Regions from separate parts of the Buttiauxella sp. JUb87 genome, predicted to be linked through region 1. Evidence: predicted binding sites of a transcription regulator. Region 1 holds the regulator's gene; each other region holds the start of a gene.
The links. Region 1 encodes PurR, which represses purine synthesis genes. Its sites were predicted from a motif close to CANGCAAACGTTTGCNTG; they were not measured.

Region 1 (7,780 bases):
ACGCGATTCGCGTCGACACCTCTTTGCCACGCGCGCTTGAGCTGAATGAAATCCCGGGCATCGTCAATGATTTCCGTCAGGCGGTAGGTAACGCCCGTGATGCTGGTTTTGACATGGTCGAACTGCACTCCGCGCACGGTTATTTGCTGCACCAGTTCCTGTCACCGACCTCCAACCATCGTACGGACGAATATGGCGGTAGCCGCGAAAACCGTGCGCGTCTGGTACTGGAAGTGGTCGATGCCGTGAGCAAAGAATGGAGTGCCGACCGAATTGGTATCCGCGTCTCGCCAATCGGTTCATTCCAGAACGTGGATAACGGCCCGGATGAAGAAGCCGATGCGTTGTATCTGATTGAAGAATTGAACAAGCGCGGCATCGCTTATCTGCATATGTCAGAGCCTGACTGGGCTGGCGGCAAACCGTATAGCGAAGAGTTCCGCCTGAAAGTGCGTGAACGTTTCAACGGCGTGATCATCGGCGCGGGCGCTTATACCCCAGAGAAAGCGGAGTCGTTAATCGAGAAAGGTTTAATCGACGCTGTCGCTTTTGGCCGCGATTACATCGCCAATCCGGATTTGGTCGAACGCCTGCATCACAATGCCGAACTCAACGCCCAACGTCCTGAAACCTTCTATGGCGGCGGTGCTGAAGGTTATACCGATTACCCAACTTTATAAGACCTGTCGATTGATAGCGGCGTGAATTCGCCGCTATACTTACCCTCACATTTAGAAATTAACCCTTTAATTTTACCCAAATAATTCTAGTTGTGGCCAGGCGGCAAGCTCAGGAATCCCCGGGAGCTTACTTGAGTAAATGACTGGGGTGAGTGAGTGCAGCCAACACCGTCACAACTTGAAGAATGAAGGGGAAAAGAGGAATTTATGCGCTTACTTCATACCATGCTGCGCGTTGGCGATCTGCAACGCTCTATCAATTTTTACACCAACGTACTAGGGATGACCCTGCTGCGTACCAGTGAAAACCCAGAATATAAATACTCTTTGGCGTTTGTTGGCTACGGCCCGGAAACCGAAGAAGCCGTTATCGAACTGACTTATAACTGGGGTACCGAGAGCTACGATCTGGGCAACGCCTACGGCCATATCGCATTGAGCGTTGATAACGCCACCGAAGCTTGCGAGCGTATTCGCAACAACGGTGGCAATGTAACCCGTGAAGCTGGCCCGGTAAAAGGCGGCTCCACCGTTATTGCTTTCGTTGAAGATCCAGACGGCTACAAAATTGAGCTCATCGAGAGCAAAGATGCGGGTAAAGGCCTGGGTAACTAATACTCAACTAACGGGCGGTATACCTGCCCGTTAGCTTCCCTTCTTAAAATTTGCCATAATGCGCGCTGCTTTTTCCCCGTATTAAGAGATCCTGATGTCTGACAACACGCAACTGCAAGGCCTGTGTGACCGCTTTCGTGGTTTTTATCCGGTAGTCATTGACGTTGAAACCGCTGGGTTTAACGCGAAAACCGATGCTTTACTGGAAGTCGCTGCCATCACCTTGAAGATGGATCAGGACGGCTGGTTAATGCCTGATGAAACCCTGCATTTCCATGTCGAACCTTTCGAAGGCGCTATCCTTCAGCCTGAAGCGCTGGCCTTCAATGGTATTGACCCGCACAACCCGTTGCGTGGTGCCGTCAGTGAATATGACGCGCTACATGCGATTTTTAAGATGGTGCGCAAAGGCATCAAAGACAGTGGGTGTAACCGTGCAATTATGGTGGCGCACAATGCCACCTTTGATCACAGCTTTATGATGGCCGCGGCAGAACGCGCGTCATTAAAACGTAACCCTTTTCATCCGTTTGTCACCTTTGATACCGCCGCACTGAGCGGACTGGCATTAGGCCAAACGGTGCTGGCGAAAGCGTGTATTGCTGCTGGTATGCCGTTTGATAGCAGCCAGGCGCACTCTGCACTTTATGATACCGAGCAAACCGCGCAGCTATTTTGCGAGATAGTGAATCGCTGGAAGCGTTTAGGTGGCTGGCCGCTGCCACTCCCTGCAGACCCCGAATCGTGAGCATAAAAAAAGCGACCTTAACGGTCGCTTTTTAATAACTAATAGCAAATTACTCTGCGTCTGGCTCTTCAGATTTATGCTTAGCAGCAGATTCTTTAATCAGCGCCTGCAATTCACCACGTTGATACATCTCAATGATGATGTCGCAACCGCCAACCAGCTCGCCATCAACCCACAATTGCGGGAAAGTCGGCCAGTTGGCATATTTTGGCAACTCAGCACGGATGTCCGGGTTCTGCAAAATATCAACGTAGGCGAAACGTTCACCACAGGCAGACAGCGCCTGCACAGCCTGGGCTGAGAAACCACAGCTAGGCAGTTTCGGGGAACCTTTCATATAAAGAAGGATTGGGTTTTCAGTAATCTGTTGTTGGATTTTTTCAATAGTGCTCATTGCTTGCTTCCTCAAACCTGGTCTCGGCAGTAGCCTGCCATTGTAGCGATCGATACCCTCTCCAGAAAACACCAATTTTTGCAGGGTTTCTGTGTACTACGCGATGGAGGGATAACATGTCTCAAGAATAACACTTTTCCGGTAGCTGCAAATCAGGAATTAACCCTATCCCTGATCAATAAATCACCTTATGACCTTAAGTTTGATGATTTTTTTTGCGACTGGTTACGAAACAGCACGACGATAGGTAAAAGGTTGTTAACTTTATCTCACTTAATAGATTAGAATCGGCGGGTTTCGCAAAATCATACACGGGCATGATGGTAATTATCATGCATTCATTTTAACCAGGGGATTGTCGAGTGGCGCGGATAACAAAAATTTCTATCACGCTCTGTGCTCTGCTATTTACCTTGCCGTATACACCATTGACGCAGGCGTCTGAGCACGCTCGTCCCGTGGCGGCGCATAAAGCGCACGTTGTGAAAAGCACAACCAAGAGCACAGAAAAGAGCAGTAAGAGTAAAGATAAAACCACTACCGCCAGCAAGAAAACCAACACCACCTCCAAAACAACCAGCAAGAAAAAAGAAACCACTGCCTCAACGAGCAAAACCGCTAAAAACTCCAGCAGTGCTAAAACAAAAAATCTTGCCAGTAAAGACCGCAAAAAATCCTCTCAGCTCGCGAAAGTCCAGCCTGTTGCTCTCACCGAAAAATGCAGTAAACCTCGTAAAGGTTATAAAACGCATTGCGTGAAAGTCAAAGCAGAGCAACCAACGACGATTGCCGCTGCGCATAAAGTCCGGGTGCAAAAAGCACAGAAAACGGCGATGAACAAATTGATGGGCCAGATTGGCAAACCGTATCGCTGGGGTGGGACTTCACCGCGTACCGGTTTCGATTGCAGCGGTCTGGTTTATTACGCCTATAAAGATTTGGTGAAGTTCCGTATTCCACGCACTGCCAACGAAATGTATCACCTGCGTGATGCCTCTTCGGTGGATCGTGGTGAGCTGGAAACAGGTGACCTGGTATTCTTCCGTACACAAGGTCGCGGTACTGCGGATCACGTAGGCGTGTATGTAGGCAACGGTAAGTTCATTCAGTCTCCACGTTCTGGCAGGGATATCCAAATCACTTCCTTGAGCGAAGATTACTGGCAACGCCACTATGTTGGCGCTAAACGTGTCATGACCTCCAAAACCATTCGTTAAAAATTCGTCGAAAATCTGCGCCTGCCCTTCATTGGGCAGGCGTGTTCCTCTTTTGCTTACCCTTTCAATTTGTTACCCTAAACCCGCACTAAAAGTGTTGTCTAGATGTAAACAATAATAAGGAGTTAGCAATGTCGTTCGAACTACCTGCACTACCGTATGCAAAAGATGCTTTAGCACCGCATATCTCCGCCGAAACCCTGGAATACCATTACGGTAAACACCATCAAACCTATGTCACTAACCTGAATAATCTGGTTAAAGGCAGCGCGTTTGAGGGTAAAACCCTCGAAGAGATCGTTCGTACTTCCGAAGGTGGCGTATTTAACAACGCCGCTCAGGTCTGGAACCACACTTTCTACTGGAACTGCCTGGCACCAAATGCTGGCGGCGAGCCAACTGGCGAACTGCTGGAAGCCATCAATAAATCTTTTGGTAGCTTCGCTGAGTTCAAGCAGCAATTTACTGATGCTGCTATCAAGAACTTCGGTGCTGGCTGGACATGGCTGGTTAAACAGGAAGATGGCGCATTAGCGATTGTTTCTACCTCTAACGCTGGCACCCCACTGACGACTGCAGCTAAACCGCTGTTGACTGTGGATGTGTGGGAACATGCGTACTACATCGACTACCGCAATGCTCGTGCTGGCTACCTTGAGCATTTCTGGGCGCTGGTGAACTGGGCGTTTGTTGCGAAGAATTTAGCAGCTTAATGCAAAAGTAAATGGGCCGCGATTTGCGGCCCATCTTGATCAAAGCGTAAAAATCAGTGCAGTACGGCAGTTAGTGCGCCGAAAACAATCAAAGCCAAAACAATTACCGTCGTCGTGATTGAAAATTTCAAATCGGTGCTCATCATTAAACTCCTTTTATATCCATACAATCGATGTGTCAGGGTGATTTTCCCACAACCAGAGATAAAAATCCTCCAGGTTTTAATCTGATATCAATTTTCCCTCTTCCACTTTTCGCCTGGATAGGCCAAAATCCCTCGCTAATTTGTTGCGTATCGTCAATTCAATGCCCTCCTCCCGTTTTATGTCGCAATCCCGGCATACCTGCAACCATCATGTTGCCTGTGGAGTCAGCGTACGCAAACGTTTAACATAATAGCAATCAAGGGTTTACGATATAGCCCGGAGTGAATTTTAATGGCGACAATCAAGGACGTGGCGAAGCGCGCAAACGTTTCCACTACAACCGTATCACATGTGATTAACAAAACCCGTTTTGTGGCGGAAGAAACGCGCAATGCGGTGTGGGCAGCAATTAAAGAATTGCACTACTCGCCAAGCGCCGTAGCACGAAGCCTGAAAGTTAATCACACCAAAACGATTGGTCTGCTTGCCACTTCCAGTGAAGCACCCTATTTCGCCGAGATAATCGAAGCGGTGGAAAATAGCTGCTTTGAAAAAGGCTACACCCTGATTTTGGGCAACGCGCACAACAACTTTGAAAAGCAGCGCGCTTACTTATCGATGATGGCACAAAAGCGTGTCGATGGCCTGTTAGTGATGTGCTCTGAATATCCTGAATCATTGCTCACCATGCTTGAAGAGTACCGTCACATCCCTATGGTGGTGATGGACTGGGGCGAGGCTCGTGCCGATTTCACCGACTCCGTGGTCGATAACGCTTTCCACGGCGGTTATCTTGCTGGACGTTATTTGATTGAACGCGGCCACCGCGAAATTGGCGCCATTCCCGGGCAAATGGAACGTAACACCGGTGGCGGCCGCCATGCAGGCTTTATGAAAGCACTGGAAGAAGCGGGAATTTCCATTCCGGAAAACTGGATTGTTCAGGGTGACTTTGAACCTGAATCAGGTTACCGCGCCATGCAGCAGATCATCGGCCAGTCTCATCGCCCAACAGCGGTATTCTGTGGCGGCGACATTATGGCGATGGGTGCTATTTGCGCTGCTGATGAAATGGGGCTGCGCGTGCCGCAGGATATTTCCGTTATCGGTTACGACAACGTACGCAACGCGCGTTACTTCTCACCAGCATTGACCACCATCCACCAGCCGAAAGATTCGCTAGGGGAAACGGCGTTTAATATGCTGCTGGATAGAATCGTCAACAAACGCGAAGAGTCGCAGTCGATTGAGGTTCACCCGCGTCTGATTGAACGCCGCTCTGTGGCTGATGGCCCGTTTCGCGATTATCGCCGCTAAGTGTGTGTCGGATGTCGCGCAAGCGACATCCAGCAGACTTACAGCGGCTCCTGTAACCACTCCTGATTCATCGTGTCACTATCGCCTAAGTAATCCAACAGCCAGGCCAACGCTGGCGATGCATCGTTTTGCTGCCATGTCAGGCAACATGCCGCGTCAGGGAATGGATTATCCAGCGTTAATTCGCGCCATTTCCCTGAAGCAACCCACGGTTTGGCAATATGTAACGGCACCATGCCGATACACAACCCCGCGCTCAAGCAATCCGAACCGGACGCCCAATCAGGCACTACCACGCGGCGCTGGTTATCTAACAGCCAGGTAATTCGTTTTGGTAATGAACGCGAAGTATCTTCCAGAACTAGCGATGGCCAGGCACGCAGGTCATCATCGCTTAACGTCCCGTCGCACTGTGCCAGTGGGTGCGAGGAAGCCACCACGCAACGCCAGCTCAACGTTCCCATATCACGGAAGGCATAACGCCCCCCAACCGGAATCGCCTGAGTCGCGCCAATCGCCACTTCTACGCGTCCATCCGCCAGCGCATCCCACACGCCGTTGAACACTTCCTGAAAGATACGTAATTCGATATCAGGAAAATGGCGATAGAAATCCAGCACCAGTTGCCGCGTTCGCTCCGGTTTTACAATGTTATCAACTGCAATCGCCAGGTGACCGCGCCATCCATTGGCGATCTGTTGGCACTGTTGCCGTGTCGTCATCATTTTTTTGATAACAGAGCGGCCTTCTTTGAGAAAAAAGACGCCAGCAGGGGTTAATTCAACATCCCGATGACGACGTTCGAATAGCGGAACGGCTAACCAATCTTCGAGTTGCCGCACCGTATAACTAATGGCAGACGGAACGCGGTGCAACTCTTGTGCTGCACCGCTGAAGCTGCCATTGCGCGCTACCGCATCGATGACTTCCAGCGAGTATTCTGACCACATTTCTTTGCTCACAAATTTTTTGAACGCAACCTACAAATATTAGCGTTTCACAAGCGTAATTGCACTCCGTACACTCTCGCGGCGATTAACCTGCAAGATAAAACAAGAGAAAATTATGCAACCATCAAAAGGATTTCTTATCTGGCTGGCCGGATTAAGTGTGCTGGGGTTCCTCGCCACAGACATGTATCTGCCTGCTTTCGCTGCCATTCAGCAAGATTTACAGACCGACGCCTCTGCCGTCAGTGCCAGCCTGAGTCTGTTCCTTGCCGGCTTTGCGTTTGCCCAGTTGATGTGGGGTCCATTGTCAGACCACTTCGGTCGTAAACCGGTATTACTGGCGGGTTTGAGCCTGTTCGCCATCGGTTGTATTGGCATGCTGTGGGTTGAAAGCGCCACCGCGCTACTGGTACTGCGTTTTGTTCAGGCGGTTGGCGTCTGTTCTGCGGCCGTCAGTTGGCAAGCTTTGGTGACCGATTACTATCCGGCGAATCGCGCTAACCGTATTTTCGCCACCATTATGCCACTGGTTGGCTTGTCTCCGGCGTTGGCACCGCTGCTCGGTAGCTGGATTTTGACTCACTTTGACTGGCAGGCGATTTTCGCCACTCTGTTTGCCATCACGCTGGTGCTGATGATCCCGACTTTACGTCTGAAACCCCGCACTCAGCACCATCCGCAAACCGAAGATAATAAAGTCAGCTTTACCTCTTTGCTGCGCTCACGCGTGTACAGCGGGAACGTATTGATTTATGCCGCCTGCTCCGCCAGCTTCTTTGCCTGGCTGACCGGTTCGCCATTCATTCTTAACGATATGGGTTATAGCCCGGCGGTTATTGGCCTGAGTTATGTGCCGCAAACCATCGCCTTCTTGATTGGCGGCTACGGCTGCCGTAGCGCGCTGCAAAAATGGCAAGGCAAGCAAATGTTGCCATGGTTACTTGCGCTCTACACCCTGAGCATTTTCGGTACCTGGGGTGTGGCGGTCAGCGGCCATGC
Region 2 (7,780 bases), on a different contig from region 1:
ATGCGGTGGTAATCAAGACACCAGCTGGCAACCGCTGCTTCATGACCTGACAAACGAAGGCCTGGCCTTCAGCCAAAACCTTGCGGATACTCTGCGCCAGATGCATGGTGCAACCGGTGATTCGCTTGAAGATGACGGTTTTCTGTTCCAGCTTTACCTGCCAGATGGCGACGACGTAACGGTATTCCAGCGAGCTGATGCGCTGGCGGGGTGGGTAAACCATTTCTTACTTGGCCTGGGTGTCACGCAACCTAAGCTCGATAAAGTGACCGGTGAAACCGGTGAAGCTATCGACGATTTGCGTAACATCGCGCAATTGGGTTACGACGAAGACGAAGATCAAGAAGAGCTGGAAATGTCGCTCGAAGAGATCGTCGAGTACGTGCGCGTGGCGGCATTGCTGTGTCACGACACCTTTACCCGCCCGGTTCCGACCGCGCCAGAAGTGCAAAAACCAACGCTACACTAAAAATAATAAGCTTCAGGAGGTGTGATGAATCAGCACGAATTTCTCCGGCGCCGCCAGGCGTTGTTGGCCAAAATGGCTCCGGCAAGCGCCGCGCTCATCTTTGCCGCTCCCGAGGTAACACGCAGTGCCGACAGCGAATACCCGTATCGCCAGAATAGCGATTTCTGGTACTTCACCGGTTTTAACGAACCTGAAGCGGTATTGGTGTTGATTAAAAGCGACGAAACCCACAACCACAGCGTTCTGTTTAACCGCCTGCGCGATAAAACCGCTGAAATATGGTTTGGTCGCCGTCTGGGCCAGGAAGCCGCACCAGAAAAACTGGGCGTTGACCGTGCGCTGGCGTTCTCCGAAATCGGCGAACAGTTGCACCAACTGCTTAATGGCCTCGATGTGGTTTACCACGCGCAGGGCGAATATGCCTGGGCTGACACCATCGTTTTTGCTGCACTCGATAAACTACGCCGCGGTTCTCGCCAGAATCTCACCGCTCCGGCTACCTTAACTGACTGGCGTCCGTGGGTTCACGAACAGCGTCTGTTTAAGTCGGAAGAAGAAATTGCGCTGATGCGTCGTGCCGGTGAAATCACCGCACTTGGGCATACCCGAGCGATGGAAAAATGCCGTCCAGGGATGTTTGAATATCAGCTCGAAGGTGAAATCCTTCACGAATTTAACCGCCACGGTGCGCGCTTCCCGTCTTACAACACCATTGTTGGCAGCGGTGAAAATGCCTGCATTCTGCATTACACCGAAAACGAGAGCCAAATGCGCGATGGCGATTTGGTACTGATCGACGCCGGTTGTGAATACCACGGCTATGCGGGCGATATCACGCGTACCTTCCCGGTGAACGGTAAATTTAGCGCACCGCAGCGGGCGATTTACGACATCGTGCTCGAATCCCTCGAAACCTCTCTGCAACTCTATCGCCCTGGCACCTCAATGCAGGAAGTCACCACGCAAGTGATTCGCATTATGGTGACGGGCCTGGTCAAGCTCGGCATTCTCCACGGTGACGTAGATAAGTTGATCGCCGAAAACGCGCACCGTCCGTTCTTTATGCATGGTCTGAGCCATTGGTTAGGGCTGGATGTTCACGACGTCGGCGTTTATGGCGCGGATCGTTCACGCAAGCTTGAGCCTGGAATGGTGATTACCGTGGAGCCTGGTTTGTATATCGCGCCTGATGCAGATGTTCCCGCCGAGTACCGCGGTATTGGGATTCGTATTGAAGACGATATCCTCATCACCGCCACCGGCAATGAAAACCTGACAGCCAGCGTAGTGAAGTCGGCAGACGACATCGAAGCGTTAATGGCGGCGGCGCGTCACTCATGAGCGTGATTATTGTCGGCGGAGGCATGGCTGGGGCGACGCTGGCGCTGGCTATTTCCCGTTTAACTCACGGTAAGTTGCCGGTTCATTTAATTGAAGCGGTGGCCCCGGAATCTGCGGCGCATCCTGGTTTTGATGCGCGAGCTATCGCGATTGCGCAGGGGACTTGCCAGCAATTGACGCGTATCGGCGTGTGGCCTGCCATCAAAGACTGTGCAACCCCGATTACCACGGTTCATGTCAGCGATCGCGGCCATGCCGGTTTCGTCACGCTGGATGCGCAGGATTATCAGATTCCGGCACTAGGGCAAGTCGTGGAACTGCATGATGTCGGGCTGCGTTTGTTCGCTTTACTGCGCAAAGCACCGGGCGTGGCATTACATTGCCCGCAGCGCGTTGCCTCGTTCACCCGTGAAACCGATAAAGTCAGCGTCCAGTTGGATAACGGTGAGCGTATTGAAGGTAAATTGCTGGTGGCGGCGGATGGCTCTCGCTCGCCGCTCGCCGCGCAATCTGGCATTACCTGGCAGCAACAGGATTACCATCAGGTTGCGGTGATCGCCAACATCACCACTTCACAACCGCACAACGGGCGCGCGTTTGAGCGTTTTACCGAGCACGGCCCGCTGGCGATGTTACCGATGTCCGACGGACGTTGTTCGCTGGTGTGGTGCCATCCATTATCCGCTCAGGCTGAAATTGCCCAGTGGGATGACGAGCAATTTTGTAATGAACTGCAACGCGCATTTGGCTGGCGGCTTGGGCGAATCACACATGCGGGCGCGCGCGCGCAATATCCGCTGGCACTGACCACGGCGACGCAGTCGGTTTCTCACCGCGTTGCGCTAGTGGGCAATGCTGCGCAAACGCTACATCCGATTGCCGGGCAAGGCTTTAACCTCGGCCTGCGCGATGTGATGTCGCTGGCTGAAAACCTCGCCGCTGCACATGAAGCTGCCCAGGATATTGGCAGTTATGCAGTTCTGGCTGAATATCAGCAACGTCGTAGCGAAGATAAAATTGCCACCATTGGCGTGACCGATGGCTTAGTTCAGGTATTCGCTAACCATTGGGCTCCACTGGTGATGGGGCGCAATCTTGGGCTGATGGCGATAGAACATTTTACCCCAGCGCGAGACGCGCTGGCTGAGCGTACTCTCGGCTGGGTTGCGCGTTAAAACAGGTTTGTTAAAGGAGAGTAATTTGCAAAGCGTTGATGTGGCGATTGTTGGTGGTGGCATGGTGGGTCTGGCGGTTGCCTGCGGCCTGCAAGGCAGCGGTTTGCGTGTTGCGGTGCTGGAGAACCATCTTCCACAGCCGCAAGCACCTGAATCTGCCCCGGCTTTACGTGTCTCGGCCATCAATGCCGCCAGCGAAAAGTTGCTGACTCACCTTGGCGCGTGGCCGAAAATTATCGCCCAGCGTGCCAGTTGTTATCACGGCATGGAAGTGTGGGATCAAGACAGCTTTGGGCATATCGCTTTTGACGATAAAACCTTTGGCTTCAGTCACCTTGGTCACATCGTCGAAAACGCCGTTATCCATCATGCTTTATGGCAACGCGCGGAACAATGCAGCGATGTCACCCTGATGGCGCCTGCCGAATTGCAGCAAGTCGCATGGGGTGAAAACGAAGCGTTTATTACCCTTAAAGACGGTGCGATGCTGACTGCACGCTTAGTGGTTGGTGCTGATGGCGCAAACTCCTGGCTGCGTAACCAGGCGGATATTCCACTGACGTTTTGGGATTATCGCCATCATGCGTTGGTGGCGACCATTCGCACTACTGAACCCCATCAAGCGGTGGCTCGCCAGATATTTCACGGCGAGGGCATTCTGGCTTTCCTGCCGTTAAGCGACCCACATTTATGTTCGATTGTCTGGTCGTTGTCACCGCTGGAAGCGGAACGTCTGCAACAGGCGAGTGCTGAAGAATTTAACCAGGCGCTGTCGGTGGCATTCGATATGCGCCTTGGATTGTGTCACGTTGAAAGTGAACGCCAGGTGTTCCCGTTGACTGGCCGCTACGCGCGTAATTTTGCCGCGCACCGTCTGGCGCTGGTGGGCGACGCCGCACACACCATCCATCCGTTAGCCGGGCAGGGTGTGAACCTTGGGTTTATGGATGCCGCTGAACTGATTGATGAAGTGCGTCGTTTGCACCGCCAGGGTAAAGACATCGGCCAGTATTTATATCTACGGCGTTACGAGCGCAGCCGCAAGCACAGTGCGGCGATGATGCTTGCCAGCATGCAGGGTTTCCGTGACCTATTTGCCGGTCAAAATCCGGCGAAGAAACTGCTGCGTGATATTGGCCTGAAACTGGCTGATACCCTTCCTGGTGTGAAATCAAAGCTTGTCCGTCAGGCGATGGGGCTACACGATTTACCGAGCTGGCTTCGTTAAACACTCCTCATACTTGCGAGTTGCAGCCGCAGCGCTGCAACTCGAATGACTTAGCGCATCCAATGTGACTGAGATCACCTTCCCTCATTTGAAAAATTCTAATCTCACCCCTTATCTCGGATTACTTTTTCTCATCCCACGTTTTTAGCGTTGTAGTGAAATTGTTTCTGAAATGGTCGTAAATGTTAGCTAACACTAAATTTTGACTTAAACACTTCTTAATTATGCGCAGCGTCTCGCATTTTTGCAGTCGAATACTCTGCATCATGCCTCCCTGGTTTTGGTCATAAGCTAATGCAATGACGGTTTGTGCCTTATGGTTTACTCCCCCATTCAGTGGTAAGTTCAGACAAAAGGTAACGTTTGCGTCGCCCTCGGGATCGATGGTGATGCTGGGTTTCGTCTGACGAAAAGGAAAGCGAACAGCGCTTTTCAACCAGATGGTTAAAGAGGAAAAAATGACTCAAAAGACCCCTTTGTTTGAACAGCACAATCTCTGCGGTGCACGTATGGTGGATTTCCATGGCTGGATGATGCCATTGCACTATGGGTCGCAGATTGATGAGCACCACGCAGTGCGCAACGATGCCGGTATGTTTGATGTTTCACACATGACCATTGTTGATCTTAAAGGCAGCCGTACCCGCGAATTCCTCCGTTACTTAGTGGCAAACGACGTTGCCAAACTGACCCAGCCGGGTAAAGCCCTCTACACCGCCATGCTCAACGCCTCCGGCGGTGTCATCGATGACCTGATTATCTATTTCCAGAGCGAAGATTATTTCCGCCTGGTGGTGAATTCCGCCACGCGTGAAAAAGACCTGGCCTGGATTAATCAACACGCCGAACCGTTCAGCGTTTCTGTCACCGTGCGTGATGACCTGGCGCTGATTGCCGTTCAGGGGCCAAACGCTCAGGCCAAAGCTGCGCAGCTGTTTACCGAAGAACAGCGTAAAGCAGTGGCAGGCATGAAACCCTTCTTCGGTGTTCAGGCGGGTGACCTGTTTGTTGCGACCACCGGTTATACCGGCGAAGCGGGTTACGAAATTGCTATGCCAAATGAGAAAGCGGCCGAATTTTGGGCGCAACTCGTTGAGGTTGGCGTGAAGCCTTGCGGACTGGGCGCGCGTGACACACTACGTCTGGAATCCGGCATGAACCTCTACAGCCAGGAAATGGATGAAAGCGTTTCTCCGCTGGCTGCCAATATGGGCTGGACCATCGCCTGGCAGCCAGAAGACCGCGATTTCATTGGCCGTGAAGCACTGGAACTCCAGCGCGAGAAAGGCACCGACCAGCTCGTTGGCTTGATCATGACCGAAAAAGGCGTATTACGTAATGAGCTGCCTGTTCGCTTTACGGATGAATCAGGCAACATTCATGAAGGCGTAATCACCAGCGGGACATTCTCACCAACGTTGGGCTACAGCATTGCTCTGGCACGCGTTCCTGCGGGCATTGGCGAAACAGCCATTGTGCAAATCCGTAACCGAGAAATGCCGGTGAAAGTGACTAAACCTATTTTTGTTCGCGGCGGTAAAGCTGTCGCGCAGTGAATTTCGAAATCAGGAGAAAAACAATGAGCAATGTGCCGAACGAATTGAAATACAGCAAAGAACACGAATGGCTGCGTAAAGAAGCTGATGGGTCTTACACCGTAGGTATCACCGAACACGCGCAAGAGCTGCTGGGCGATATGGTGTTTGTCGACCTGCCAGACGTTGGCTCCACGGTCAGCACTGGCGATGATTGCGCCGTGGCTGAATCTGTAAAAGCGGCCTCTGACATTTACGCACCTATCAGCGGTGAAATCATCGCTGTGAACAACGAGCTGAGCGATACGCCAGAGCTTATCAACAGCGAGCCATACACTGGCGGTTGGATCTTCAAAATCAAAGCTAGCGACGAATCCGAACTGGACGAATTGCTGGATGCAACGGCGTACGAAGCGCTGTTAGAAGACGAGTAATCGACACCGACTCATCCCCTCGCCCCTTTGGGGAGAGGGTTAGGGTGAGGGGAATATCAGCACATCAACCCTCACCCCGGCCCTCTCCCTGAGGGAGAAGGGGGAAACACACATCAGGAATCACCGCTCATGACCCAGTCTTTACGTCAGCTTGAAAATCACGAAGCGTTTATCGACCGTCACATTGGACCGAACGCACAACAGCAACATGAAATGCTGGAAACAGTAGGTGCTCGTTCGCTTAACGAGCTGATTGCTTCAATCGTTCCTGCTGATATCCAGCTTGCTGAGCCACCGCAGGTGGGTGAGGCTGCTACGGAATTCGCGGCCCTGGCTGAATTAAAGACCATTGCCGGACGTAACAAGTGTTTTAAAACCTATATCGGCATGGGTTACACCGCGGTGCAAACGCCACCTGTCATCTTGCGTAACATGCTCGAAAACCCAGGCTGGTATACCGCGTACACCCCGTACCAGCCTGAAGTTTCACAAGGCCGTCTTGAAGCTCTGCTTAACTTCCAGCAAGTGACTCTGGATTTAACCGGTCTTGATATCGCCTCGGCTTCTTTGCTGGACGAAGCAACCGCTGCCGCAGAAGCGATGGCGATGGCTAAACGCGTCAGCAAACTGAAGAACGCCAACCGCTTCTTTGTTGCCGCCGACGTACATCCACAGACGCTGGACGTAGTACGCACCCGTGCTGAAACCTTCGGCTTCGACGTCATCGTTGATGACGCGGCGAAAGTGCTCGATCATCAGGACGTGTTTGGCGTGCTGCTGCAACAAGTGGGTACCACCGGTGAAGTCCATGACTACAGCGCTCTGATTGTTGAGCTGAAACAGCGTAAAGTCATCGTGAGTGTTGCCGCTGACTTTATGACACTGGTTCTGCTGACTGCACCTGGTAAACAAGGTGCTGACATCGTATTTGGTTCCGCACAGCGTTTTGGCGTGCCAATGGGTTACGGTGGCCCGCATGCTGCATTCTTCGCAGCCCGTGATGAATTCAAACGTTCTATGCCAGGCCGTATTATCGGTGTTTCCCGCGATGCTGCGGGCCGGACTGCGCTGCGCATGGCGATGCAAACTCGCGAGCAACATATCCGCCGCGAAAAAGCCAACTCCAATATTTGTACTTCCCAGGTTCTGCTGGCAAACATCGCCAGTCTGTATGCGGTGTTCCATGGCCCGGCTGGCCTGAAACGTATTGCCGGGCGTATCCACCGTCTGACCGATATTCTGGCGGCTGGCCTGCAACAAAAAGGTCTGGTGCTGCGTCACAAACATTGGTTCGACACTCTGTGTGTTGAAGTCAGCGATAAAGCCGCTGTGTTGGCACGCGCCGAAGCCAATGAAATCAACCTGCGTAGCGATATTCTGAACGCGGTTGGCATCACGCTGGATGAAGCGACTACCCGCGAAGATGTGCAGGCGCTGTTCACGGTGTTGCTGGGCGATAACCACGGTCTGGACATCGACAAATTAGATCAAAACGTTGCGGGTGACAGCCTGTCTATACCGGCAGCTATGGTGCGTAATGACGAATTCCTGACGCATCCGGTGTTCAATCGCTACCACAGCGAAACCGAAATGATGCG
Region 3 (7,780 bases), on a different contig from region 1:
TCGCCACTGCAACGTTCAATGTCAGCGTTTGAAAAGCATCTTGACGGTCGTCACTCCTTATCTATAATGAGTGCTTACTCACTCATTATCAAGTTTACAGCTTCGTGCCAATGGATGGAACGATTTGTGCAGGCCAGGAAATGAAACGATTCTCCATATGCGCGGTAATAATTATGTTGATTGCAACAGCAGCCAGTTTGCCTTTTGTCCTGAATGCCGGGTTTGGCCAGGCTCCGCAAGGAGAAGGTCTAAGTTTAGTCGAACGCTCTGCAAATTACGTTGATGGACAATTTCGCAACCAGATCCCAACGCTTGGCTATACCGGGCAGAAAAGTAAGCTTGCGGCATGGTGGGGATTTTTAACCGCGAAGCGGGAAAATTCTCGCCCTCAACAACCTCTACCACTAGTGAAAACTTCACTGGCTAATCTGCCGCTGGAACAAGATACGATGGTCTGGCTCGGGCACTCCTCCTGGTACATCCAGCTGGCCGGCAAACGCATTCTTATCGATCCCGTTTTCAGCAGTTACGCCGCCCCGTTTTCATTTATCAATAAAGCCTTCCCTGGGGATTACCCGTGGACGGCTGAGTCGATGCCTGAAATCGATCTGCTGATTATCTCCCACGACCATTACGATCATCTGGATTACGCCACCATCAAAGCACTGAAGCCAAAAATCCGCCAGGTGATTACGCCATTGGGCGTTGGTTCGCATCTGCGTTACTGGGGCATAAATAGCGACATCATTCATGAAAAAGACTGGAACCAGACGGTAAAAATCTCGAACGACCTGACGGTGCATGTGTTACCCGCCCGGCATTTCTCTGGCCGCAGTCTGAAGAGCAACCAGACGTTATGGGCGAGTTTTATGTTCGTGACCAATGACAACAAAGTCTATTACAGCGGTGATACCGGCTACGGGCCACACTTCAAAGCTATCGGTGAACAGTTCGGTTCGATCGATTTAGCCATTATGGAAAACGGCCAATATGACAAGGACTGGAGCAATATTCATATGATGCCGCAAGAAACTGCACAAGCCGCAGTAGACCTCAAAGCTCGCGCCATACTTCCGGGCCATGCAGGCCGTTTTGTACTGGCAAATCATACGTGGGATGCGCCTTATAAAAGCCTCGCTGAAGCCAGTATCGGGAAAAATTATCGCCTGTTAACACCAAAGCAGGGTGAGCCTGTGCGGGTAAATGATAACGCACAACAATTTAGCGCCTGGTGGGAATCTGCCAGCGCAATGTAAGCGAACCACGCAGGGGGATGTATGACGATTTCAGCTCAGGTTATCGATACGATTGTTCAGTGGATTGATGACAATTTGCATCGACCATTACGCATTGATGATATTGCCGATCACGCGGGGTATTCGAAGTGGCACTTACAGCGTTTGTTTATGCACTACAAAGGTGAAAGTCTGGGGAAATACATTCGTGAGCGCAAATTGTTGCTGGCCGCGCGTGATTTACGCGACACCGATAACAAGGTTTACGATATTAGTCTGAAGTATGGCTTTGATTCGCAGCAGACGTTTACGCGGATATTTACGCGCACCTTTCATCAGCCACCGGGCAGGTATCGCAGAGAGAACCACAGCCAGCCACAATAACCGGCCATGGTTCACTGTTTCGTAGGCCGGATAAGCGCAAGCGCCATCCGGCAAAAACGATTAATGTGCGTCGATAAATACGATTTTCAGAATGAACAGCAGCGCCACAACAATCACGCATGGGCTGATTTCACGCCAGCGGCCCGTGCCGAGTTTCATCACGCAATAAGAGATGAAGCCCAGCGCGATGCCTTCGGTGATGGAGAAGCTGAAAGGCATCATTACCGCAGTAATAAACGCAGGAACCGCTTCTGTCAGGTCGTCCCACTTCACGCGCGATAAACTCGACGTCATCAACACGCCAACGTAGATCAACGCACCAGCTGCAGCATATGCCGGAACCATGCCTGCTAACGGGGAAAGGAAGATAACCAACAAGAACAGCAAACCAACGATGACCGCCGTCAGGCCAGTACGCCCGCCAACAGACACGCCAGAAGAGCTTTCGATATACGCGGTAACGGAAGAAGTCCCGATAAATGCACCCGCAACTGAAGACACGCTATCAACGTACAGCGCCTGCTTCATGCGTGGGAATTTCCCTTTTTCGTCGGCAAGCCCGGCTTTGTCTGTCACGCCAATCAGCGTGCCGGATGAGTCAAACAGGTTAACCAACATAAAGGAGAAGATAACACCCGCCAGACCAATGTTCAGCGAACCGGCTAAATCAACCTGGCCCACAACAGACAGCACGCTTGGTGGCGCGGAAACAATACCGTGGTATTGCACGTCGCCCATCATCCAGCCCAGCAGCGTGGTGACTACAATTGAAACCAGCACGGCAGCGTGAATATTGCGCGAGGCAAGAATGGCGATGATAAAGAAGCCCAGCGCGCCAAGCAGTACGCTGTGCGAAGTCAGGTTACCGATGGCCACCAGCGTGTCTTTATTAGCCACGATGATCCCGGCATTTTTCAGGCCCATCATGCCGATGAACAGACCAATACCGCTGGTGATACCGACACGCAAACTCACCGGAATGTTCGCAATCATCCAGTAACGCACACGGAAAATGGTCAGCAACAGCAGGCCTACTGCACCCCAGAAAATAGCACCCATCCCAACTTGCCAGGAAATCCCCATCGCACCTACCACCACAAAGGCGAAGAAGGCGTTCAGGCCCATTGCCGGAGCCAATGCGACTGGCAGATTGGCGAAAATACCCATCAGGATGCTACCTAATGCGGCAATCAAACAGGTGGTGACAAAAACGGCCTGGGTATCCATACCAGCGGCGCCAAGGATCTGCGGGTTGACGAAAACGATATACACCATCGTCAGGAAGGTCGTAAGACCGGCGATCACTTCAGTGCGTGCCGTGGTGCCGTGTTCGCGCAGTTTAAACACGCGCTCGAGCAGCCCCGGATTTGCGGCCGGAGTAGATTGTGGTTGGCTCATTAGTGTTAATTCCGAACATTGAGAGGGAAAATCCGTCGTTATCCTATACCAAAAATTCCCAAACATAATGACCCACGCTAATTTTTTTTCATTGAATTTACTTATACGGCAACGATTGCGTGCCGCAAAAATTCTGCAAATTGGGTAAAGTAGATATTTAATCTTATACCCGAGCTACTTCAAGATGCAGGTAGGCGGCAATCGAATGAATCCCGATGAACTTACTCAAGTAAGTGATTCGGGTGAATGAGAGCAGTCAACACCCCTGCATATTGAAGGGCGATGGGTAGAAATAAGGAAGCGGTATGTCCCGGATAGATGCGGTGTTCTTCGACTGCGATGGCACACTGGTCGATAGTGAGGTTATTTGCTCCAAAGCCTACGTGCATATGTTTGCGCAATACGGCATCGAACTTGCGCTCGAGGAGGTTTTCAAAACTTTCAAGGGAATCAAGCTCTACGAAATAATCGACACGATTAATACCCGCTATGGAGTGAACTTGCCAAAAGATGAACTGGAGCCGGTTTATCGCGCCGAAGTTTCGCGTCTGTTTGATAGCGAGCTGGTAGAGATTGACGGCGCAGCAGCACTAATTGCGCAAATCAACGTGCCGATGTGTATCGTTTCCAACGGCCCGGTCAGCAAAATGCAGCATTCACTGGGCAAAACCGGCATGCTCCACCATTTCCTGGACAAACTGTTTAGCGGCTACGATATACAGACGTGGAAACCGGATCCGGCACTGATGTTCCACGCCGCCGAGGCAATGAATGTGGATATCAAAAACTGTGTGCTGGTGGATGACTCTATGGCCGGTGCGCAATCCGGTATTGCCGCAGGCATGGAAGTTTTCTATTTTTGCGCCGACCCACACAACCAGCCGATTGATCACCCGAAAGTAACGACGTTTACCGATTTAGCGCAGTTGCCGGAGTTGTGGCGTGCGCGGGGTTGGAATATCACGGTTTAAGAACGATGGCGGATGGCGCAAGCTTATCCGCCCTACAACGACCGCGCTCAGGTGCTTTGACGTAATTCAACCTGGTAGTTGAACAACTCAACACGTGATTCATCTAACTCATCGTCATCATCGTTATTTAGTAACTCAATCAGCATTTTGCCCGCCTCTTTGCCCATTTTTTTATAATCTATACGTATGGACGTTAGTGTCGGATGGGTTTGATCGCAACTGTCAGAGCCATCAAGACAAGCGACTGCGATGTTTCCAGGAATTTTCAGCAAGCGGCGCTGGCACTCAAACATAATCCCCAGGGCAATTTCTTCATGGCTGCAAATAACCGCATCCAGATCCGGCTGGCGTTGCAGTATTTCAGTTAATGCATAACGCCCGAACTGCAGGCTGGCGGCTTCCGGAGTGGTAATCACTTGATCAGAGTTTTGATAGCGGCTGAGCATCGCTTTATGCCAGCCATTAAGCTGCTGGCGTTGCAGGCGGTTGTCCATATGCGCACCAATAAAGCCGATATTTTTATAACCCTGATCCAGCAAATGTTCCGTCAGTTTATGCGAGGCCTCAAAAAAGCCGGTTTCGAGGGAAATTTTCGCCTGACTAAATGGGGAACCCACAACGTTTATCGTCGGAATGTTAGCCTTTTCGAGTATTTGCCAGGTTTTCTCTGCCAGCTGCGAACCAAAAATCACCAGTGCCGCCGGGTTGCTTTGCAGCAGCGTCATTAATATTTCAGCTTCTTTATGCTGATTATGTTCATGACAGCCAAGCAGTAACTGGAATTCGTTTTTATTCAGCACTTGCTGCAGCGACTGCATAAAGCGCGAACTGGCTTTGTCGATCAAGGAAGGAATCAACACCGCGATGGTATTGCTGTGGCCAGAAGCGAGCGCACCAGCTGCCCGATTGGGGATATAACCCAGTTCTTCCACCGCTTGCTCTATCTTCTCGCGCAGTTTATCGGAAACCTGTTCCGGCGTTCTTAATGCCCGAGAAACGGTCATGGTTCCAACGCCTGCATAATTGGCAACTTCTTGCAGTGTGACCCGCCCGGTACCTCGGCGCTTACGCGTTTTTTCCATTCTGGCTCCCCGAGTTAATACAACTAACTGTTTTCATTATTTTTAATTCACCGTCTGTTCGTCAGACTATTGATCACGTTAGCAAAAACTCTCACGCATTGTATATGCAGGAACTGGATATAGCCAAAGTCAGACCTGGGATAAATGATAGCGCTATCACAATCCTTGATAGCGCTATCAGGTAGCGCTATCAAATGAGACAACCATCACATTAATGTCTGCGCAAAAAATCTACCCTCCTGTTAATTATCATCGGGAGTTATCAGTCGCATGTTAAAGAATCTATTAACCACAGAGGTCATTCAGGTCGTAGAACAGGCTAAAGACTGGCGCGATGCCGTGGCTATTTCATGTCGTCCGCTGATTGAAAATGGTTCGATCGAACCACGTTATGTTGACGCTATTTATCGCACTCATGAATCTATCGGTCCGTATTACGTGGTAGGGCCAGGCATTGCGATGCCACACGCTCGTCCGGAAGAAGGTGCAAATAAACTCGCACTGGCGCTGACGCTGATTACTTCAGGTGTGAATTTTGATGCGGATGAAAACGATCCGGTGAAATTGCTGATTGTGCTGGCCGCGACTGACAGCACCAGCCACATCGAAGCGATTTCCCAACTCGCCCAGTTATTCGATAACGAACAAGACATTCAGGCCATTTTGAAGGCCAAAACAACGCAGGACATTTTGTCCGTCATTGCGCGCTATTAATCCAGGGGAACAATTATGAAAATTACAGTGGTTTGCGGTAACGGCTTAGGTACTAGCCTGATGATGGAAATGAGCATTAAAACCATTCTGAAAGATCTTTCCGTTAATGCAGACGTCGACCATGTCGATCTCGGTTCAGCTAAAGGCACGCCAAGCGATATCTATGTCGGCACTAAAGACATTGCCGAGCAGTTAGTCGCGCAGTCTGTAGGCGGAAAAATCGTCGCACTGGACAACATGATCGATAAGAAAGCCATGAAAGAACGTTTGTCCGTGGCATTAACCGAATTAGGCGCACTGTAAGCAGGAGTCGATATGGATTTCTTTCGTTTTTTGATGAGCGATGTGCTTTCTGAACCAGCAGTGTTGGTAGGTCTAATCGCCTTGATTGGTCTGATCGCACAGAAAAAACCGGTCACAGAATGCATTAAAGGCACCGTCAAAACCATTATGGGTTTTGTGATTTTAGGTGCAGGTGCCGGACTGGTAGTTTCTTCTCTGGGTGATTTTGCGAACATTTTCCAGCACGCCTTTGGTATTCAGGGTGTGGTACCAAACAATGAAGCCATTGTTTCCGTCGCACAGAAAAGCTTCGGTAAAGAGATGGCGATGATCATGTTCTTCGCGATGGTTATCAATATATTGATTGCCCGTTTCACACCATGGAAATTTATCTTCCTGACCGGTCATCACACATTATTTATGTCGATGATGGTAGCTGTGATCCTGGCAACCGCAGGCATGAGCGGTGTAACGCTGATTGCTGTTGGCTCTTTGGTAGTTGGCGTGGCAATGGTCTTTTTCCCAGCCATTGCGCACCCTTACATGAAGAAAGTCACCGGTTCTGACGACGTCGCAATCGGCCACTTCTCAACATTGTCTTACGTGCTGGCAGGGTTCATCGGCAGCAAATTTGGTAATAAAGAACACTCGACTGAAGACATGAATGTGCCGAAAAGTCTGCTGTTCTTGCGTGATACACCAGTGGCTATCTCCTTTACCATGAGCATTATCTTCCTGGTGACCTGCCTGTTTGCTGGTGCAGACGTAGTGAAAGAGCTAAGCGGTGGTAAGAACTGGTTCATGTTCTCTATCATGCAATCCATCACTTTCGCGGCTGGTGTATACATCATTCTGCAAGGTGTGCGTATGGTAATTGCGGAGATCGTTCCGGCGTTCAAAGGTATTTCCGACAAGCTAGTGCCGAACGCGAAGCCTGCGCTTGATTGCCCGGTCGTCTTCCCTTATGCGCCTAACGCGGTGCTGGTTGGCTTCCTGAGCAGCTTTGCCGCAGGTTTAATCGGTATGTTCGCTTTGTATCTGCTGAACATGACGGTGATTATTCCAGGTGTGGTGCCACACTTCTTCGTGGGTGCTGCGGCAGGTGTGTTTGGCAATGCAACCGGCGGGCGTCGAGGGGCGATTTTGGGGGCGTTTGCGCAGGGCTTGCTGATTACCTTCCTGCCAGTGTTCTTGCTGCCAGTACTGGGCGATATCGGCTTTGCTAACACCACGTTCAGTGATGCTGACTTTGGTGCCCTGGGGATTCTGTTAGGCATTATCGTTCGCTAATCGTTGAACGACGCACCAATAAAAACGCCAGCGATTCGCTGGCGTTTTTTTATGAGTTTTATGATTACTCTTTCGGGTCTTTACCAGCCAACAGCTTATCCAGCTCATCGCCGCCGACATGACGGAAGTCCTGTCCTTTAACGAAGTAGAAAATAAACTCACAGATGTTCTGGCAACGGTCACCGATGCGTTCGATAGAACGCGCACAGAACAGTGCAGTCAGCACACTTGGAATAGTGCGTGAGTCTTCCATCATATAAGTCATCAACTGACGCACGATGCCTTCATATTCCTGGTCAACTTTCTTATCTTCGCGATAGATACGCACCGCTTCGTCGAGATCCATACGCGCAAACGCGTCGAGCACGTCATGCAGCATTTGCACGGTGTGGCGGCCTAATGATTCCAGGCTCACCAGCAGTGG
Region 4 (7,780 bases), 180 kb from region 1:
CGTGTTTCGCGCAATTTTGCGACCCATTTGGCGGGTTCCCAATACTGCACTTGCGAGTCGTGCAAACCCGTGGTCACCAGTATATGCGGATAAGCCTGCGCGGTGATTTGGTCGTATGGGCTGTACTGTTTGATGTAGTGGTAATACTCAACATCTTGCGGATTCCCCCATTCTTCAAATTCACCCGTGGTTAACGGAATTGACTCGTCTAGCATGGTGGTAAGCACGTCAACAAATGGCACTTGCGCGACCACACCGTGAAACAAATCCGGACGCATATTGATAGCCGCGCCCACTAATAACCCGCCTGCGCTCCCCCCCATGGAATACAACAGATTTTCATCGCCGTATCCCAACTTCAGCAAACCATCACACACATCCAGATAATCATTGAATGTATTCATTTTCTTTAGGTATTTGCCGTCTTCATACCATTGTTGGCCAAGCTCACCGCCGCCACGCACGTGGGCAATCGCATAGACAAAACCACGGTCTAACAGGCTCAAACGGCTGCTGCTGAAATCAGCATCCATACTGCTGCCATACGAGCCATAGCCGTACACCAAAAGTGGATTTTTCCCACGGATGAAATGTTCACGGTGATAAACCAGTGATACCGGCACCTGGACGCCATCTCGTACCGTTATCCATAAATGTTCACTGCGATAGTGACTGGCATCAAATCCCGCCACTTCGCTTTGTTTAATGACGCGCCGCTCGCCGGTATCCATATCCAGCTCGAATAAGGTATCAGGCGTAGTCATTGACGAGTAACCGTAACGTAGTCGGGAAGATTCCGGTTCAGGATTGTAGCCAACCCAAGTTACGTATGCCGGATCGTCAAAAGCAATTCCGGTCACTTCGTGCGTTTTACGGTTAATTTGCCGTAGGCTGGTTAGCCCTTGCTGGCGTTCTTCAACAACCAGCCAATCGGTAAACAACGTAAACCCTTCCAGCATGACGTTTTCACGTGGTGGAATCAGCTCTTCCCATTGGCTTTCGTCGCGCACTTTTGAGCGATACAAACCAAAGTTTTTGCCTTCACGATTCGAACGCAGATAAAAATGATGTTGATAGTGATCGAGAGTGTATTCGTGGTCTTTACGGCGTGGTGCAAAACTTTGTGGCTGCGCATCCACCAGCTCGGCATCCAGCAACAACACTTCGCTGGTCGTCGCGCTGCTCAGGTAAATCAGGACAAAATGCTTCGAAGTCGTTTTATGCACGCTGACATAAAACATTTCGTCCTTCTCTTCGTAAACCAACTCGTCGGACGTGGAAGGATGCCCTACCGTATGTCGCCAGACCTGATATGGCAGCAGCGTTTTAGGGTGCTTGCGGACGTAGTAAAGCGTGGCGGAATCATTCGCCCAGACAAAACTGCTGTCGACATTTTCCAGCACTTCCGGGTACCAGTTCCCGGTTTCCAGATTGCGGAAACGCAAACCGTACTGGCGACGCGAAAGAAAATCTTCCGCCAATGCCAGCACAGTATTGTCAGGCGTGATGCTCATCCCGCCCATCGTATAAAATTCACTGTGGGCAGCACGGCGATTACCATCCACCAGCGTGCTCCACTCTTCCCATTCAGCCAGCATCACCGACTGGCGCTGATAAATGGCGTATTCATTTCCGGTTTCAAAAACCTGGCGATAACGATAGCCATTTTGCGTATAGGGCGCGGAGACATCGCGTTGTGGGATACGGTCGATCATCTCTTTGAGCAAGCGTTCTTGTAGCGCCTGTTGCGTGCTCATGACTTGATGGCCGTAATCATTTTCCTGATGCAGATAATCAAGTACTTGCGCATCTGCGCGCTCGTCGTCGCGCAACCAATAATAGTTATCGATGCGGGTATCGCCATGAACTGACATGGTGTGAGGAATTTTTTTAGCTTTTGGTGGCATGTCGATTTTCATTTTTGAGTTAACACCCTGTAAGGGTGGCAAATTAAGACAGCCTTGCAAGCGTAACGTGGGATTTTGAGAAAAATGCCGGGGTTAACCCGGCAGATTGAGTTTCTGTTGCTGAATATCTTTTTCAATACCTTCGCGCACATCTTGTGGGATTTTTAGCGCATCACCTAACGCACTGAGATAGCTACGTTCCATAAAGTGGTCGATGTCGATTGCCGCACAGCTGAGGAAATAAAGTTCCAGAGCTTCTTCTTCGTTATTAACGCCTTGTACCAAACGCTGTGGATCAAGCGGTTGATCGATAGCCTGTTGAATCAGCGTACGGCCTGACTCTTCAATACCCGCATCCCGCAACTGTTGTTCGATTATCTGGCGCTCTTTGTCATCGATATGGCCGTCACTTTTCGCGGCAAAGACCAATGCCATTACCAGACGCTGGGTCCGCACATCAACTGGCGATTGTTGCTGCCCAAATTGCGGCTCCCCCTGATGGGTTTCACGGACGCGATCTTTATATTTGCTCCACATCACGCTTCCAGCGACTGCCCCACCGCCAACCAACAGCGCGCTGGTTCCGTATTTAGTGAGTAATTTACGCGATGATTTACTTGCCAGCAGTAACCCCGCTAAGCCACCCAGCGCGCCAGGTACCAGTAATTTGCTCAGCCCCTGAGGATCTTGAGTGGGTTGATTGTGCCTGGAAGATTTTTGGCCGGGCTGTGTCGCTTGCCCCAGCATAGACTGAAGCTGCTGTAACCAATTACTCATGAGAGACACCCTTGTTTTAGAACATAGCCACTGAGGTTAGGTGAAAGGCTGTCAAGAAGTGTCTGATAAGACTAAAGATGAGAAAAGAACCGCGCCGGTATTCCGACGCGATAAAACTTAAGCGGCTTTGGTGCGTTTACGTGGATGTTCGGCTACTTTATCATCAGAAGCCTCTTCTTCAGTAACGACTTCAGGCGTTTCATCTGCTGCTGTTGCCGTTTCCAGCTCTGGCAATTTTCCGCTTTTCAGTACGGTCGAAAGCACATCTTTGTTTTCTGCCATCCACATGGCCAGCACGTCATTTTGGCCTTCTTCGAGAGCAATTGGGCTTTGAGTGAGCCAGTCACTCAACACTTCGGCCAGGTCGAGCATTTTGTCATAGGCGTCTGCGTCCTTTTTACTGGCAAATGACATTTTTTCTTGCCCCTCTCGTACTACAACGTATTTGATTTCAACCGCCATTTTGCAGCTCCGGCTTAACTGTTTATTTAAACAGTATAATAATATTACCCTTGCATCGCAAGCGGGAAAGTCGCTGCGTACGCAAACGTTTTCGTTTATAATTCGCCGGTCTATTTTCTCCGTTTGGGTATACAGATTATGTCAATGTTGGGAACAGCGCTTCGTCCTTCAGCTACACGTGTGATGTTGTTGGGTTCAGGCGAATTAGGAAAAGAAGTGGCAATTGAATGTCAACGTCTGGGGCTGGAAGTGATTGCCGTAGACCGCTACGCTGATGCCCCAGCGATGCACGTCGCGCACCGTAGTCATGTCATTAATATGCTTGATGGTGCCGAACTTAAAAAGCTGGTCGCTGCTGAAATGCCCGATTTTATCGTTCCCGAAATTGAAGCCATTGCCACGGATATGCTGGTAGAACTGGAGCAGCAAGGCCAGAACGTTGTCCCGTGCGCCCGAGCCACTAAGTTGACCATGAACCGCGAAGGTATTCGTCGTCTGGCAGCTGAAGAGTTAGAACTGCCCACTTCAAGCTACCGCTTTGCCGATAGCGAAAGCGCTTTCTTGCAAGCCGTCGAAGAAATTGGCTTCCCTTGCATCGTTAAACCGGTAATGAGCTCTTCAGGCAAAGGGCAAAGCTTTATCCGCAATGCCGACCAGTTAGCCAAAGCCTGGGAATACGCTCAACTCGGTGGCCGGGCAGGCAAAGGACGCGTCATTGTCGAAGGGGTGGTGAATTTTGATTTTGAAATCACTTTGTTGACCATCAGCGCAATCGATGGCGTGCATTTCTGCGCGCCAATTGGTCATCGTCAGGAAGACGGCGATTATCGTGAGTCGTGGCAGCCACAAAAGATGAGTGATGTTGCGATTTGTCGCGCGCAGGAAATTGCCGAGAAAGTCGTGAAATCCCTGGGGGGCTTCGGGTTGTTTGGCGTTGAGCTGTTTGTCTGTGGCGATGAGGTCATTTTCAGCGAGGTTTCCCCGCGTCCACATGATACCGGCATGGTGACGCTGATTTCTCAGGATTTGTCAGAGTTTGCATTACATGTCCGCGCCTTCCTCGGCTTGCCAATTGGCGATATTCGCCAGTATGGCCCGGCGGCTTCTGCGGTGATCCTGCCAGAATTAACCAGTGATAACGTCCAGTACGGTAACGTCGCGGGTGCGGTAGGTGCCGGTTTGCAGGTGCGTCTGTTTGGTAAGCCGGAGATTGAAGGTAAACGCCGTATGGGTGTCACGCTGGCAACAGGTTCTAGCGTGGAAGATGCGATTGCGCGTGCGATTGCCGCAACCAAAGCGGTTATCGTCAAAGGATAAAAAAACCGGTCACATCGTTATCTATGTGACCGGTTTTACGCAGCTACAACTTAAAGAATGGCGTATTATTTCGCGCCTTCAACCGCTTCACGAGCAAGCTGAGTAATACGGTCGTAATCACCTGCTTCCAGTGCGTCAGCCGGAACCAACCATGAGCCACCGATACACAGAACGCTTTTCAGTGCCAGGTAATCACGGTAGTTAGCCGGTGTGATCCCGCCAGTTGGGCAGAAACGAACCTGAGAGAATGGGCCCGCAATAGCTTGCAGTGCTTTGGTGCCACCATTCGCTTCAGCCGGGAAGAATTTGAATTCTTTCAAGCCGTAATCCAGACCCAGCATCAGTTCAGAAACAGTGCTGATACCCGGAATCAATGGAATTGAGCCTTCGGTTGCCGCTTTCAACAGTGGCTCAGTCAGACCCGGGCTGATAGCGAACTGCGCGCCAGCTTCGGTCACTTCTGCCAGTTGCTCTGGGTTCAGAACGGTACCCGCACCAATAATCGCTTCTGGTACTTCTTTAGCGATAGCGCGAATCGCGTCCATTGCACATGGAGTACGCAGAGTCACTTCCAGAACGCGCACGCCACCAGCAACTAATGCTTTAGCCATTGGTACTGCGTGTTCCAGTTTGTTAATTACAATAACCGGGACAACCGGCCCTGTTTTCAGGATCTGTTCCGCAGTAGTTTTCCAGTTTTTCATCTAATAAGGCCTCTTCAACCAACTTTATAATTCGTTTCCAGTGCGGCAATTGCTACATCTGGTCCTTAAAATTTAATGCAGGTCGCGCCCTGTTCCGCGCCAGATAACTGTTCGCGTAACGCGCTAAATAGTTCACGGCCGGTTCCAACGCGATCAGCGCTGAGGTCCGGGTGATATGCAGTGCGTTTTGCAAGCTCTGCATCATCGACCAGCAATGTCAGTTCACCCGTTTGACCATTGACGCGAATCATATCGCCATCACGGACTTTCGCCAGCAACCCACCATCATAGGCTTCTGGCGTAACATGGATTGCTGAGGGCACCTTACCTGATGCACCCGACAGTCGTCCATCAGTGACTAACGCAATTTTGAAACAGCGGTCCAATAATACCCCAAGTGGCGGCATAAGTTTATGTAATTCTGGCATGCCATTCGCTTTTGGCCCTTGATGGCGCACAACAACCACGCAGTCACGGTCCAGCAGACCTGCTTCAAACGCTGGCAAAACGTCATGCTGGCTTTCAAAGATGACGGCGGGAGCTTCGATAATTTGATTTTCTACGGGGACTGCAGAGGTTTTCATTACTGCACGGCCGAGGTTACCGCTAAGCACTTTGGTGCCGCCGTGTTTGGAGAATGGTTTTTCAAAGGTTGCAATGACATCGGTATCGAGTGCGGTTGTCGCACCTTCACGCCATGCAAGCTGCCCATTATCCAGCCATGGTTCCATGGTGTAGTGATGCAGACCAAAGCCCGCAACAGTGTTCACGTCTTCATGCAGCAGGCCACCTTTGAGCAATTCGCGCATTAGCACTGGCACACCGCCCGCGGCCTGGAAGTGATTGATGTCCGCCGGGCCGTTCGGGTACAGGCGCGCCAGCAAAGGCACCACATCAGAAAGATCAGAGAAATCATCCCAGTTAATGATGATACCTGCTGCACGCGCCATCGCGACCAGGTGCATCGTATGGTTGGTAGAACCGCCGGTTGCCAACAACGCAACAATGCCATTGACCACTACTTTTTCGTCAATCATTTTACCGAGTGGCATCCACTCGTTGCCATTTCCTGTCAGGCGCGTTACCTGACGTGCCGCTGCCGCCGTTAGTTCATGGCGCAGAGGGGCATCCGGATGAACAAACGAAGAACCCGGGAGCTGCATCCCCATAAACTCAACCACCATTTGGTTGGTATTGGCGGTGCCGTAAAAAGTACAGGTGCCTGGCGCATGATAAGAAGCGGCTTCAGATTCCAGCAATGCCAGACGGTCAACTTTGCCTTCAGCATAAAGCTGGCGAATGCGTACTTTCTCTTTATTGGCCAAACCACTGGCCATTGGGCCTGACGGCACAAACACCGCTGGTAAATGGCCAAATGAGAGTGCAGCCATAGTCAAACCGGGGACAATTTTGTCGCATACGCCCAGGTACAGCGCGCCGTCGAACATGTTGTGGGACAGGCCGATAGCGGTGGACATCGCGATAATTTCGCGGCTCAGCAATGAAAGCTCCATGCCGTCCTGGCCCTGAGTCACGCCATCACACATTGCTGGCACACCACCTGCAACCTGCCCTACGGCACCAACAGAGTGCAACGCTTTACGAATCTGATCAGGGTAATACTCATAAGGTTGATGCGCAGAGAGCATGTCGTTGTAGGAGGTAATGATCGCAATGTTGTTACGCAGCATACTTTTCAGCGAAGCTTTATCTTCCGGCTGACAAGCAGCAAAACCGTGGGCCAGATTTCCGCACGCCAGCTCAGATCGGTGGACTGTGTTGGACTTCGCTTTTTCGATGCGAGCCAGATAAGTTTCACGGGTCTGGCGGGAACGTTCAACGATGCGCTTTGTTACGCGTAACAAAATTGGATTCATAAAAGATCCTCTTTAAAGTGGCTGCCGTCGCTTTGGGCAGGTGGTCGAGGTTACCGGCTCTTTTCTCTCAATGAGGCGGCAATCCGTACCATCAGGGCAAAATCGCTTCAGCTAGTGTAAATAAAAAAGCCCTGCTGGTGAATCCAGTCAGGGCTTTTATATTAAAAAATTTTCACCACTTTGGCGCTAGATCATGTTACCGGTAAAATACGAATCGTTTGTTACACGATTTTTACACAATGACACCGATTCCATCCGCTAAATCAGTCGAGTTGCAGGTAGACGGCAAATGACCGAATCCCCAGCAGCTTACATTAGTAAGTGACTGGGGTGAGCGAGTGCTGCCAACCCCCCTGCAACTTGAAGGATGACGGGGATTACTCAAATTCGTTCCATGAACGCCCATCACGGGTAATCATCGCCACCGATGCCACTGGTCCCCAGGTTCCGGCCTGATATGGCTTAGGTGCGTCATTGTCCGCAGCCCATGCTTCAGTGATGGAGTCGACCCATTTCCACGCTTCTTCTACTTCGTCACGACGCACGAACAGTGCCTGAATACCACGCATGGTCTCCAGAAGCAGGCGCTCGTAAGCATCTGCCAGATGTGTTTCGTTAAAGGTTTCGGAGTAACTCAGATCCAGTTTGGTGGTTTGCAGGTTGTGCTTGTGATCAAGCCCTGGCACTTTGTTGAGCACCTGGATATCCACACCTTCGTCCGGTTGCAGACGGATGG

Region 2: the regulator PurR is predicted to act here: its motif matches at 4,566-4,583, upstream of gcvT (glycine cleavage system aminomethyltransferase GcvT).
Region 3: the regulator PurR is predicted to act here: its motif matches at 3,122-3,139, upstream of EC843_RS21085 (NCS2 family permease).
Region 4: the regulator PurR is predicted to act here: its motif matches at 3,225-3,242, upstream of purT (formate-dependent phosphoribosylglycinamide formyltransferase).

What each region holds. Positions count from the first base shown of each region.
Region 1 is NZ_SNVY01000001.1:598,321-606,100, forward strand. Features, by position in the region: gene EC843_RS02710 (alkene reductase) at 1-680, shown strand, start outside; gene gloA (lactoylglutathione lyase) at 888-1,295, shown strand; gene rnt (ribonuclease T) at 1,390-2,043, shown strand; gene EC843_RS02725 (Grx4 family monothiol glutaredoxin) at 2,093-2,437, opposite strand; gene EC843_RS02730 (C40 family peptidase) at 2,800-3,654, shown strand; gene sodB (superoxide dismutase [Fe]) at 3,786-4,367, shown strand; gene purR (HTH-type transcriptional repressor PurR) at 4,806-5,831, shown strand; gene punR (DNA-binding transcriptional activator PunR) at 5,870-6,781, opposite strand; gene punC (purine nucleoside transporter PunC) at 6,897-7,780, shown strand, end outside.
Region 2 is NZ_SNVY01000002.1:456,823-464,602, reverse strand. Features, by position in the region: gene EC843_RS10350 (YecA family protein) at 1-469, shown strand, start outside; gene pepP (Xaa-Pro aminopeptidase) at 494-1,810, shown strand; gene ubiH (2-octaprenyl-6-methoxyphenyl hydroxylase) at 1,807-2,985, shown strand; gene ubiI (FAD-dependent 2-octaprenylphenol hydroxylase) at 3,011-4,213, shown strand; gene gcvT (glycine cleavage system aminomethyltransferase GcvT) at 4,672-5,769, shown strand; gene gcvH (glycine cleavage system protein GcvH) at 5,793-6,182, shown strand; gene gcvP (aminomethyl-transferring glycine dehydrogenase) at 6,312-7,780, shown strand, end outside.
Region 3 is NZ_SNVY01000009.1:84,536-92,315, forward strand. Features, by position in the region: gene EC843_RS21075 (MBL fold metallo-hydrolase) at 141-1,256, shown strand; gene EC843_RS21080 (RamA family antibiotic efflux transcriptional regulator) at 1,278-1,619, shown strand; gene EC843_RS21085 (NCS2 family permease) at 1,680-3,017, opposite strand; gene yieH (6-phosphogluconate phosphatase) at 3,323-3,988, shown strand; gene EC843_RS21095 (LacI family DNA-binding transcriptional regulator) at 4,036-5,070, opposite strand; gene EC843_RS21100 (PTS sugar transporter subunit IIA) at 5,341-5,784, shown strand; gene EC843_RS21105 (PTS sugar transporter subunit IIB) at 5,800-6,087, shown strand; gene EC843_RS21110 (PTS ascorbate transporter subunit IIC) at 6,100-7,356, shown strand; gene phoU (phosphate signaling complex protein PhoU) at 7,421-7,780, opposite strand, start outside.
Region 4 is NZ_SNVY01000001.1:782,608-790,387, forward strand. Features, by position in the region: gene ptrB (oligopeptidase B) at 1-1,907, opposite strand, end outside; gene EC843_RS03645 (tellurite resistance TerB family protein) at 2,001-2,684, opposite strand; gene EC843_RS03650 (YebG family protein) at 2,802-3,146, opposite strand; gene purT (formate-dependent phosphoribosylglycinamide formyltransferase) at 3,285-4,463, shown strand; gene EC843_RS03660 (bifunctional 4-hydroxy-2-oxoglutarate aldolase/2-dehydro-3-deoxy-phosphogluconate aldolase) at 4,529-5,167, opposite strand; gene edd (phosphogluconate dehydratase) at 5,233-7,044, opposite strand; gene zwf (glucose-6-phosphate dehydrogenase) at 7,422-7,780, opposite strand, start outside.